Regions from separate parts of the Rahnella sp. R3(2024) genome, predicted to be linked through region 2. Evidence: predicted binding sites of a transcription regulator. Region 2 holds the regulator's gene; each other region holds the start of a gene.
What was found. The regulator PhoB, encoded in region 2, activates phosphate uptake and scavenging genes when phosphate is short. The targets are predictions, from matches to a motif close to CTGTCATAAAACTGNCNNAT.
Positions count from the first base shown of each region.

Region 1: phnC (phosphonate ABC transporter ATP-binding protein) is a predicted target of PhoB. The motif match lies at 1,762-1,781, and genes of this name have one in related genera.
Region 3: ABSH60_RS10140 (MIP/aquaporin family protein) is a predicted target of PhoB. The motif match lies at 1,809-1,828, and genes of this name have one in related genera.

Region 1 covers NZ_JBHGBU010000001.1:3,569,229-3,573,552, reverse strand. The annotation lists gene phnD (phosphonate ABC transporter substrate-binding protein) at 1-818, opposite strand, end outside; gene phnC (phosphonate ABC transporter ATP-binding protein) at 885-1,721, opposite strand; gene dld (D-lactate dehydrogenase) at 1,884-3,575, shown strand; gene ABSH60_RS16120 (Yip1 family protein) at 3,650-4,240, opposite strand.
Region 2 covers NZ_JBHGBU010000001.1:3,226,973-3,231,296, reverse strand. The annotation lists gene phoR (phosphate regulon sensor histidine kinase PhoR) at 8-1,327, opposite strand; gene phoB (phosphate response regulator transcription factor PhoB) at 1,349-2,038, opposite strand; gene sbcD (exonuclease subunit SbcD) at 2,255-3,493, shown strand; gene sbcC (exonuclease subunit SbcC) at 3,490-4,324, shown strand, end outside.
Region 3 covers NZ_JBHGBU010000001.1:2,228,942-2,233,265, reverse strand. The annotation lists gene ABSH60_RS10155 (1,4-dihydroxy-2-naphthoate polyprenyltransferase) at 1-495, shown strand, start outside; gene rraA (ribonuclease E activity regulator RraA) at 616-1,101, shown strand; gene zapB (cell division protein ZapB) at 1,165-1,404, opposite strand; gene ABSH60_RS10140 (MIP/aquaporin family protein) at 1,992-2,840, shown strand; gene glpK (glycerol kinase GlpK) at 2,886-4,324, shown strand, end outside.

The DNA.
Region 1 (4,324 bases), 340 kb from region 2:
TCTTCTTTATCCAGTTTCTTGATGGCAGAAACCAGTTTGGCTTTAAATGCCGGTGGCAAATCGCTGCGCACTAAAATCGGGCCGTTAGGGATCAGCGGAGATTCCCAGATGATACGGATTTTCTTCATCAGATCCGGATGGTCCATACGGATCATTCGGTTGAATGCCCCTGAGGTATAACCGGTTTCACGGTCACCAATCATTGAAGCCCAGGTCACCGCGCCTTCGAACTGGCCGTTCAGCACGCCAAGAATGTCCTGCTCATGGCCGCCGGAGAAGGTAACGCTGGAGAAGAAGTTGTTGTATTTATTATCCGTTGTGCCGCCAAACTCTTTCTTGAACGCCTGATTCGGGATCAGGTAACCGGAGGTGGAATCCGGATCAGCAAAGCCAAAGGATTTACCTTTCAGATCAGAAATTTTCTGGTACGGGCTGTCGGCTTTGACCACGACAACCGAGTGGTAACCGCGGGATTTGTCAGTATCGTCGATCACAATACCCACCAGATCCACTGCTTTCGGGTTATTAATATAAACCGACGCGAAAGACGACGGAGACATACTTAATACCATGTCGACTTTCTTGCCTAATAAACCCTGAATAACACCTGAGTAATCGGAGGAATTACGCAGTTTAGTATCCACATTTAATTCTTTATCGAAGAAATCTTTGACGCACTGATTATCCCCGATTTGCTGAGTCGCATTCTGCCCGCCCAAAATACCTAAGTTCAGTTCTTTAGGCGCATCTTCTGCCATGCTGTGCATTGCGGTAAAGGAACCTGCAACAAAGACTGCCAGACGTAATAACTTCTTCATGTAATGGTAACCTTGTGTAGATTGAGAGAAAGTAGAAATAAAGCGTGCCAAAATTGAGTCTTATAATTAAACCGCTACGGCTTCATGTTCCTCACCGTATAACTGATGCAGGATCCCGTCAGTTAACTGATCAGGATGACCATCAAATATAATTTGCCCTTTCGCAATGCCAATAACACGGGTGCAATAATCTTTCACCAGTTCGACCGAATGCAAATTCACCATCACCGCGATATTTTCTTCGCTGACTTTTTTCAGTGCATTCATGATGCGCAGGGTATTTTTTGGATCGAGAGAAGCAACGGGTTCATCGGCCAGCAAAATTTTGGGGTTTTGCATCAGTGCACGACATATCGCCACCCGCTGCATCTGCCCGCCGGAAAGATTTTCGGCGCGTTGTAACGCATGCGGCAACATGTGCAGCCATTCCAGCAGGGAAATCGCCCGGGCGCGGTCTTCGTCGTTAAACTGGTTAAAGAATGATTTGAACGTTGAGGTATGGCTCAGACGCCCGAGCAACACGTTAGTCAGTACATCCAGACGCGGGACCAGGCAAAAATCCTGAAAAATCATGCCACAACCGGAACGCCAGCGGCGCAACGCTTTGCCGGTCAGCCCGGCAAGCTCCTGCTGTTCACCATTTTCGTAATGACACACCACGCTGCCGTCGGTTAACGGAATGGTGCCATTGAGAACGTGCAGCAGCGTAGATTTTCCTGCACCGGAGCGGCCAATCACCGCGACAAACTCACCGGCGTGCAGATCAAAATTAATGTCATCAAGAACCCGCTGGCCGGATTTATAGGATTTCACCAGGCCTTTGACGTCGAGTACTTTGTTCAGATGCTGTGTCCCGGCCTGAGGATATTCAGCCTGTGCCAGCTTAAGTTGTGCTTGCGCCATGATGCTGTCTCTCGGTTGCTTTCATTATCTGGCGTTCATTAAGCGCGAGTTTTATGACACATCAATGACGATTTAATGGACAGCGCATGACAAAAAGGCGCGGGAATAAGTCTATGATTGTAGAGGTGCCAAATGCGCATCACGTCAAAAAAGGAAGATGAAATGGATAATCAGACACTCATCGCCGCATTGAAAGAGATTGCCGGCATCCGCCATGTTCTGACCGGTGACAGCAACACCGAGCGCTACCGTAAAGGGTTTCGCTCCGGCGGAGGCAAAGCGCTGGCGGTCGTATTCCCACAGACATTGCTGCAACAGTGGCAACTGCTGAAAGTGTGCATCGAGGCCGATAAAATCGTCATCATGCAGGCTGCCAATACCGGCCTGACCGAAGGCTCAACCCCCAGCGGTGATGATTACGACCGCGACATAGTGATTTTCAGTACGCTGAAGCTGGATAAGATCCAGTTGCTCGACGGCGGCCATCAGGTGATCGGCTTTCCCGGCAGCACACTCTATAAGCTGGAGAAAATGCTCAAGCCGTACAACCGGGAACCTCACTCGGTGATTGGATCATCCTGCATCGGTGCCTCCGTTGTCGGCGGGATCTGCAATAACTCCGGCGGCTCGCTGGTCAAACGCGGCCCGGCCTATACCGAAATGGCACTCTACGCACAGATAGATGAGCAGGGAGAGCTGAAGCTGATTAATCATCTGGGCATCAACCTCGGTGATACACCCGAGGAGATCCTGACGCGTCTGGAAAAAGCGGAATATCTTGAAACCGATATCCTGCACGATAAGCGGCTGGCGTCCGATAACGAATACGCCTCACGCGTTCGTGAAGTGGATGCTGATACGCCGTCACGCTTTAACGCCGACCAGCGCCGGTTGTTTGAGGCCTCAGGTTGCGCCGGAAAGCTGGCGGTATTTGCGGTACGCCTCGACACTTTCCCGGCAGAAACCCAGCAGCAGGTGTTTTACATCGGCACCAATGACACCGCCGTCCTCACTGAACTGCGCCGTCAAATCCTGCGAGACTTCACTCATCTGCCTGTTGCGGGCGAATACATGCATCGTGACATTTTCGATATCACCGAAGTCTATGGCAAAGACACCTTCATGATGATCGACAAACTTGGCACCGATAAAATGCCGGATATGTTTACCGCCAAAGGTAAATTCGATGCCCACGCCAGCAAAGTGCCTTTTCTGCCGAAAAACTTCAGCGACCGCGTCATGCAATGCCTGAGCAAAGCCCTGCCCAATCATCTGCCTCCACGGATGAAACAATACCGCGATCGTTTTGAACATCATCTGCTGCTGAAAATGTCAGGTCAGGGCATTGATGAGGCCAGAAACTTCCTCACCCGATTCTTCAGTGACGGTCAGGGCGATTTCTTTATTTGTTCTGCCGATGAAGGTAAAAAAGCTTTCCTGCATCGCTTCGCCGCAGCGGGTGCCGCGGTGCGTTATCACGCAGTGCATGAAAAAGAGGTGGAGGACATTCTGGCACTGGACATCGCGCTGCGACGCAATGACCGCGAATGGTTTGAAACCCTGCCGGAGGATATCGATAACCAGCTGGTGGCAAAACTGTATTACGGCCATTTCATGTGCCACGTTTTCCATCAGGATTACATCGTCAAAAAAGGCGCGAACAGCAAGGCGCTGAAACACAGGATGCTTGAGCTTCTCGACGCCAAAGGCGCGGAGTACCCGGCCGAGCATAACGTCGGGCATCTGTATATGGCGAAACCGCACCTGAAAGCCTTCTACCAGCAGGCCGATCCCACCAACAGCTTCAATCCGGGAATAGGAAAAACCAGTAAGTTGAAAAACTGGCAGGAATAACAAATCCGGGTACCAGGATTATGCGGGGTTAGTTTGTTGCTCCCTCCCCTTCGCAGTGGAGGGAGCAGTGCAGATCAAAATAGCTGAGTTCCGTAACCCCACATGATCACCGTCAGCGCGAGCAGCAGCTCAAGAACCAGAACACCCATTGCCAGAGTTGAACTGGAGAACAGGAAGCCTTCACGGCGGTCGATATTCAGGAAATTCGGAATACCGAGATACAGCAGATATCCGCTGTAGCACAAACCAATAATACCGACGAACAGGCACAGCCAGACCATCGGATATAACGCGACGATCCCGCTGAGGAACATCGGTGTGGCGACGTAACCGGCAAACACGATGCAGTTGTTGAGTGTCGGACGACTGTCATAGCGACGCGCCATCCAGTAGATAATTCGCCCCATCAGGGCGACAGCACCGAGCATCAGAACATAAAAAATAACGGCGATGTAGGACGCGGTGAACATGGAAACCAGCAGTTTCTGCCCGTCACCGAAATTCCAGCCAAGCTGCGTGGTTCCGATAAAGGAACAGACAACCGGAATAAGCGCCATCAGAAGAACATGATGAGAATACACATGTGAAACGGTTTCCCGTTCACGCTGGATTTGTTGCAGTTCGGGACCTGGATGGGACAACAGTCCCCACACATGATTTACCATGAAACACCCCCTTGTACGCCGAAAGCCGCCAGCGGCGTGCGGTGATAAACCTTCAGGAATGCCCGTTACGCTGAGGCACAAGGA
Region 2 (4,324 bases):
GAGAGGGTTAAGGCTTAATGGAAGCTTGCGCACCGGCGTCTTGCGGAACAATCAACCGCGGCGCCAGCGTAAACATAAAGCGGGTGCCGACACCCACTTCGCTCATGACTTCCAGCCTGGCGTTGTGATGGCTCAGGGCATGTTTGACGATCGCCAGGCCCAGCCCGCTGCCACCGGTCTGGCGGGAGCGCGCTTTGTCTACGCGATAGAAACGTTCGGTCAGGCGCGGAAGGTGCTGAGGCGCAATACCCGGCCCGTTGTCGCTTATCTGGAACTGCGCGCCGTGCGGCGTTTGCTGCCAGCTGACTTCAATGCGGGTGCCCGCCGGGGTGTGATTCACCGCGTTGTACACCAGATTGGAAACCGCGCTGCGCAGTTGATCTTCGTTGCCAAAGACCTTCAGCTTGTCGTTTATACGGAATACAACCTCATGCTGGCCGCCGCTCAGCGTTTGCACTTCACGCTCCAGCATGCCGAGCATCACCGGAATATCGACTTTCTCGTGCAAATCCATATTGGCAGAGGCTTCTATTTTCGACAGCGTCAGCAACTGTTTTACCAGCCCGTCCATGCGTCGCGTCTGCTCCTGCATGGTATCCAGCGCTTTGGAACGAAACGGCTCTTCCAGCTTGGCGTCTTCCATCATTTCCAGATAGCCCTGCAAAACGGTCAGCGGCGTACGCAGCTCATGGCTGACGTTAGCGAAGAAGTTGCGTCGCGCGCCTTCGAGCTGACGCATTTGCGTGACATCCCGCGCCACCATCAGTAATTGCCCTTCAGAATAAGGCATCACGCGAAACTCCACGTAATGCTCATTATTCAGCTGAAGATTCAGTGCACGGCTGAAATCCCGGGCCTGGATCCAGGCGCGAAACTCCGGATAGCGCAAAAGGTTAAAGATGTGCTGCCCGTTGTCTTCCGGCCAGCGAAAGCCCAGCAGTTCCTGCGCCAGACCGTTACACCAGAAAATATTGCCCTCTTCGGTGGTCAGCACCACCGCATCAGGTAACGATTCTGCACCGCTGCGAAAACGTTTAATCAATTGCCCTAATTCGCGACGACGACGACGGTTACGCATCTGCATCTGGTTCAGCCCGTAGAACAGCGGCTCCCAGCTCCAGCGCCCGTTTGGCGGGGTGATGCTGCGGTCAAGCCACAGCCAATGTGAGAGTTTAAGCTGGTTGTAATAGTTCCAGCCCAGCGCCGCCAGCAGCGACGCAAAGAGAAGCCAGCCAAAATGGCCGACAAAAATGCCGAGAATGATCGCTGGCAGGCAAAAGAGGAAAAATTCGCCGGCCAGCCGTTTCCATGACAAACGTTCTAACACACAGATTCTCCGCTGTGGGGATTAATAACGCGTTGAGAAACGGTATCCCGTGCCACGGACAGTCTGAATCATTCTGTCATGTCCACTGGTTTCCAGCGCTTTACGTAAACGACGAATATGCACGTCCACGGTGCGATCTTCCACATAAACGTTAGTGCCCCAGACGTTATTCAGCAACTGTTCGCGGCTGTAAACACGTTCTGAGTGGGTCATAAAGAAGTGTAATAATTTGAATTCGGTCGGCCCCATGTCGAGCGCCTGCTCGTTGGCCATCACCCGGTGAGAGGAAGGATCCAGGCTCAGCCCCTGCATGTCGATCACCTCTTCCACCGCCATCGGAGAAATGCGGCGCATTACCGCTTTGATGCGGGCAACCAGTTCTTTCGGAGAAAACGGTTTGGTGATGTAATCATCGGCACCCACTTCGAGGCCGCGCACCCGATCTTCTTCTTCACCGCGTGCGGTCAGCATCATCACCGGGATTTCGCGGGTCAGGGCTTCACGTTTAAGGTGCTTAATAAACTGAATACCGGAACCGCCCGGTAACATCCAGTCGAGCAGGATAAGCTCAGGATAAGGCTCGACCAGCTGGGCCACTGCGGAATCAAAATCTTCAGCTTCAACAGCCTGATAGCCATTTTGTTCCAGTACAAAACACACCATTTCACGAATAGGAGCTTCGTCTTCAACCACTAATATACGTCTAGCCATCGTAGGTCCTGCCAATAGGTTAGCGATCTTTTATTTGATTGCGGGCGCCATTATGCGTCAGTTTTGTGACAGATTTATGAATAGAAAGGATGGTTCATTACCCGGCAATTTAACAGCCATCTTGCTGAAATACGTCCGATTTTCTCAGGACATCGTCCCCCGTCGGCGTTTATACTTTGCGCCATTGTTACCGCACCGCGAACCACAGGGAGTTTCATGCGCCTGATCCACACCTCAGACTGGCATCTTGGCCAGTATTTCTTTACCAAAAGCCGCGCCGCCGAGCACCAGGCCTTTCTGCGCTGGCTGACGGAACAGGTGGAAAATCATCAGGTTGATGCCGTGATCGTGGCCGGTGACATTTTCGATACCGGCTCACCGCCGAGCTATGCCCGCGAACTGTATAACCGCTTCGTGGTGGAATTACAACGCACCGGCTGTCAGCTGATTGTGCTGGCCGGTAATCATGATTCCGTCGCCACGTTAAATGAGTCCCGCGAGCTGCTTTCCTGTCTCAATACCCGGGTGATCGCCACCGTCGGCGAAGATCTGTCTGAGCAAGTGCTGGTGTTAAATCAGCGCAATGGTACGCCGGGAGCCGTACTCTGCGCGATCCCCTTTTTACGCCCGCGCGATTTAATCGCCAGTCAGGCAGGGCAATCCGGCAGCGACAAACAGCTGGCCTTACAGGAAGCCATTGCCGCGCATTATGATGCGCTGTGGCACGCTGCGCAGGCCAAACGCGACCAACTGGGTCTGCCGCTGCCGATCATCGCCACCGGCCATCTGACCACCGTTGGCGTCAGCACCTCTGATTCCGTGCGCGACATCTATATAGGGACTCTTGACGCCTTTCCGGCGCAGGCGTTCCCGCCGGTGGACTACGTGGCGCTCGGCCATATCCACCGCGCGCAGTGCGTGGCGAAAACGGAACATATCCGTTACAGCGGTTCCCCTATTCCGCTCAGTTTTGATGAGCTGAGCAAAGTCAAAAGCGTCTATCTGCTGGATTTCGACGGTGCCACGCTCAACGCCATCGACACGCTGGAGATCCCCGTTTTCCAGCCGATGCAAATCATCAAAGGCTCGCTGGCGGAGATTGAACAGCAGCTGGCGCACTTCACCGGAGGCGATGCTACAAAACCGGTCTGGCTGGATATTGAAGTGGCGACGCAGGATTATCTCAGCGATATTCAGCGCCGCATTCAGGCGCTGACCGCCGAACTGCCGGTGGAGGTCGTGTTACTGCGCCGCAGTAAAGAACAACGGATTCACAGCATCGAACAGCAGGAAAAAGAAACCCTCAGCGAGCTGAGCGTCAGCGACGTTTTTGAACGCAGATTGTCGCTGGAAGCGGATACGGATGAACCGCGCCAGACGCGGATGCGCACGCTGTTCGCCCAGGTTGTCGAACAGGTCACCAGCGGTCAGAGCACGGAGGGCAGCGCACAATGAAAATTCTCAGCCTGCGTTTAAAAAACCTGAACTCGCTGGCAGGCGAATGGAAAATTGATTTCACCGCCGAGCCGTTCGCCAGCAACGGTTTATTCGCCATCACCGGCCCGACCGGCGCGGGGAAAACCACCCTGCTCGATGCCATTTGTCTGGCGCTATATCATCAGACGCCACGCCTGAACGTCACGCCAAGTCAGAATGAACTGATGACCCGCCATACCGCCGAGTCACTGGCCGAAGTGGAGTTTGAAGTGAAAGGCATCGGCTATCGCGCATTCTGGAGCCAGCGCCGCGCGAAAAACTCACCGGACGGCAATTTACAGGCGCCAAAAGTCGAGCTGGCCTTGCTGGCCGACGGCAAAATTCTGGCAGATAAAGTGCGCGATAAACTCGATGCCATCGCCGAACTGACCGGACTGGATTTTGGCCGTTTCACCAAATCGATGATGTTGTCGCAGGGCCAGTTCGCGGCGTTTCTGAATGCCGACGCCAACGACCGCGCCGAGCTGCTGGAAGAACTCACCGGCACCGAAATCTACGGTCTGCTGTCAGAACGCGTATTTGAACAGCATAAAGAGGCACGCGTCACCCTGGACGGTTTGCATCAACGCATGGCCGGTATCGAACTGCTTAGCGAAGAACAGCGCCAGGCGCTGGAAACAGAACTGACTGAGCTGAACGCACAGGAAATCAGCCTCAGCCGGCAGGCGCAGCAGCGCCAGCAGGATCTTAACTGGCTGCAACAGTGGCAGCAGGTACAGCAAAAACTTCAGCAGTCTCAGCAGCAACTGACCGCCGCAGAGCAGGAAAATTTGGCTGCCGCGCCGCAAT
Region 3 (4,324 bases), 1.0 Mb from region 2:
TATACCGTGGGGACGCGCCCTTACGGTTATATGGGCCTCGGTGATATTTCGGTGCTGATTTTCTTTGGCTGGATAAGCGTTGCCGGTACGTTCTATTTGCAGGCGGGATACTTCGACTGGATTGTGATGCTGCCAGCGACGGCGACCGGCCTGCTCTCCACTGCGGTGCTCAACATTAACAACCTGCGTGATATCGACACCGACAGCGCCAATGGCAAGAACACGCTGGCCGTCCGTCTGGGGCCGGTCAATGCGCGTCGTTATCACACGGTGATTCTGACGGCCGCCGCAATTTGTCTGGCGGTATTCTCTGCCGTATATCTGCATCACTGGACCGGCTGGCTGTTTCTTCTGGCCGTACCTGTGCTGGCAATCCATATCCGCCGGGTGAATCGCGCAAAAACCTCAATGGAAGTACGCCCTCTGCTGGAGCACATGGTAAAAGCTGCGTTACTGACTAACGTATTGTTTGCAGTGGGTCTGTTACTGAATTGAAGAAAAGTGGCCTGGCGTGCGCTAATCGGGTCACTTTTCACATTTAACAATTGATGATTTTGCCAACATCCGCCGATAAGGGATATACTGAACGTTCATGCAGCAACCAGATGAAATCCTATGAAATACGATACTTCCGAACTTTGCGATATCTACCATGAAGAAGTGAATGTTGTCGAACCCCTGTTCTCCAACTTTGGTGGCCGTACTTCATTTGGCGGGCAAATCACGACAGTGAAGTGTTTCGAAGACAATGGCTTGCTTTATGACTTGCTGGAAGAGAATGGTCGTGGCCGCGTGTTGGTGGTCGATGGCGGCGGTTCTGTTCGTCGTGCATTACTTGATGCCGGTCTGGCACGTCAGGCATTGCAAAACGAATGGGAAGGCATTTTGATTTACGGTGCGGTTCGTCAGGTGGATGACCTGGAAGAGCTCGACCTTGGCATTCAGGCTATGGCGGCCATTCCGGCTGGCGCAGGCAGTGAGGGGATCGGCGAAAGCGACATTCGTGTTAATTTCGGCGGCGTGACCTTCTTCTCCGGCGACCACTTGTATGCTGATAACACCGGTATCATCCTGTCAGAAGACCCGCTCGATATCGAATAACCTTCGCTTACAGCAACAAAAAAGGACGCCTGGGCGTCCTTTTTTATTTGGAAAATGAAGCCGTTAGACTTCTTCCATTTTTCCCAACAGTGCACGCAGACGATCCTGCCAGACATGTTGCTCTTCTTTCAGCTGTGCGTTTTCGCGCACCAGCGACTCGTGATTACCACTCGCCTGCTGAACTTCATGAGACAAGGTGTTGTTTTGCTCTTTCAGTTCTTCGATTTCCATCTGCAACAGAGTAATGGTATCGATCGCTTGCTGAACTTTAGCTTCTAGTTTCTCAAATACTTCAAATGACATTTTTCGGTCCCCTTATGTTCGCAAGGCGCACATCTTATGTTCTGCCGCATCGTCCGGACACGGCTCAAAAATTCCTGCACTTCGCCGATTTCTATAATAAATTCAAATCGCAATAACGTTTGAACTTCACCGGGATTTCAAAAAAACGGCGGGTGTCTTAACGAGTGATTGTATGTAGCCAGCCTTGCCCTGTCTACCAAGAACCCCTCTCTGCACGCAGTCTGTTGCAATTTTGACGGGCTGAGTATCAGGAAATGCTTAAAAAGCAGAGTCACCCTCCAGAAATGTCAGCGAATACCGAATACCCTGAGCGCCATCCGACATGCGCGTTTAGCTTCACAGCCTTCACGGGAATGTCACGGTGTGGGCTTTTTACCGGTCGGCAGGACCTTTCAACACGCGAAATCGCTCATTTTTATGACACAACACACAAAAATCGATTTCGCTATTTCTCGTTTATGCTCGTTAACGATAAATTCACATTACGTTCTCATTTAATGATGAACGGCAAAATCCGATTACGTTCACGTACGCATAACAGAAAAACTATAACTAACCATTAACATCATCCTTAGCAGGATCCAACTATGAGCCAAACCATGAGTTCCACATTAAAAGGTCAGTGCATCGCTGAGTTTCTGGGTACCGGGCTTATCATTTTCTTTGGTGCGGGTTGTGTCGCAGCAATGAAACTGGCCGGTGCTACCTTTGGCCAGTGGGAAATTAGCATTATCTGGGGTCTGGGTGTGGCAATGGCCATCTACCTGACCGCAGCGATTTCAGGCGCACACCTGAACCCGGCGGTGACCGTCGCGTTATGTTTGTTTGCAAACTTTGAAGGACGCAAAGTTCTGCCTTACATCGTGGCGCAGGTCGCCGGTGCCTTCTGTGCCGCAGCGCTGGTCTACGGTCTTTACTACAACCTGTTCTTCGATTTCGAGCAAAGCCATAATATGGTGCGCGGCAGTGTCGAAAGTCTGGATCTGGCCGGTATCTTCTCCACCTATCCAAACCCGCACATCAGCGTACTGCAGGCCTTCCTGGTTGAAACGGTGATCACTGCCATTCTGATGGCGCTGATCCTCGGCCTGACGGATGACGGCAACGGCATTCCACGCGGCCCGCTGGCTCCGCTGCTGATCGGTATTCTGATCGCGGTTATCGGTGCGTCAATGGGTCCGTTAACCGGCTTCGCACTGAACCCGGCGCGTGATTTCGGTCCGAAAGTGTTCGCTTACTTCGCTGGCTGGGGCAAAGTCGCCTTCACCGGTGCACGTGATATTCCTTACTTCCTGGTTCCGATTTTTGGCCCGCTGCTCGGCGCTTCACTCGGTGCCATCGCGTACAAAGCGTTGATTGGTCGTCATCTGCCACATCAGATCAATGATATTGCAGATGAAAAAGCGCCTCAGCCTTCCAAACAGCGTAAAGCCTGATCGGCTAAACTGTTCCAAAGCTAACTTATTCGCAGGATGAAAATTATGTCAGCAGATACGACTCACGAAAAAAAATACATCGTCGCACTTGATCAGGGTACAACCAGCTCACGCGCCGTAGTTCTGGATCACGATGCCAACATCGTCAGCGTTTCACAGCGCGAATTCACCCAGATCTACCCGAAATCCGGCTGGGTGGAACATGACCCGATGGAAATCTGGTCTTCCCAGAGCTCGGTACTGGTAGAAGTGCTGGCGAAAGCCGACATCAACTCCGATCAGATCGCCGGTATCGGTATCACCAACCAGCGTGAAACCACCATCGTGTGGGAAAAAGAAACCGGCAAGCCGATTTATAACGCGATTGTGTGGCAATGCCGTCGTACTGCTGACATCTGTGAAAAGCTGAAGAAAGACGGGATGGAAGAGTACATCCGTCATAACACCGGTCTGGTGGTTGACCCGTACTTCTCTGGTACCAAACTGAAATGGATCCTCGACCACGTTGAAGGTTCCCGTGAACGCGCTGCACGCGGCGAACTGTTGTTCGGCACCGTGGATACCTGGCTGGTGTGGAAAATGACTCAGGGACGTGTTCACGTTACTGATTACACTAACGCCTCGCGTACCATGATGTTCAACATTCATAATCTGGAATGGGATGAACGTATGCTGGAAGTGCTGGATATTCCGCGCGCCATGCTGCCGGAAGTTCGCCCTTCTTCTGAAATTTACGGTCAGACCAACATCGGGGGTAAAGGCGGTACGCGTATTCCTATCGCCGGTATCGCCGGTGACCAGCAGGCCGCGCTGTATGGTCAGCTGTGCGTACAACCGGGTATGGCGAAAAATACCTATGGTACTGGCTGCTTCCTGCTGATGAACACCGGCACAGAAGCAGTAACCTCCAAAAATGGCCTGCTGACGACGATTGCCTGTGGTCCGCGAGGCGAAGTGAATTATGCGCTGGAAGGTGCGGTATTCGTCGGGGGTGCCTCCATTCAGTGGCTGCGCGACGAACTGAAATTGATCAGCGATGCCACAGACTCCGAATATTTCGCCAGCAAAGTGAAAGACACCAACGGCGTGTATGTGGTGCCTGCCTTCACCGGCCTTGGCGCCCCTTACTGGGACCCGTATGCCCGTGGCGCGATCTTCGGTCTGAGCCGTGGTGCAAACAGCAACCACATCATCCGTGCAACGCTGGAGTCTATCGCCTATCAGACGCGTGACGTGCTCGATGCCATGCAGGCTGATTCCGGTACCCGCCTGCAGTCTCTGCGCGTGGATGGCGGTGCGGTAGCGAACAACTTCCTGATGCAATTCCAGTCAGACATTCTCGGTACCCGCGTTGAGCGCCCTGCCGTTCTGGAAGTCACCGCGCTGGGTTCTGCTTTCCTTGCCGGGCTGGCCGTCGGTTTCTGGAACGATCTGGACGAAGTGCGCAGCAAAGCGACCATCGAACGTGAATTCCGCCCAAGCAT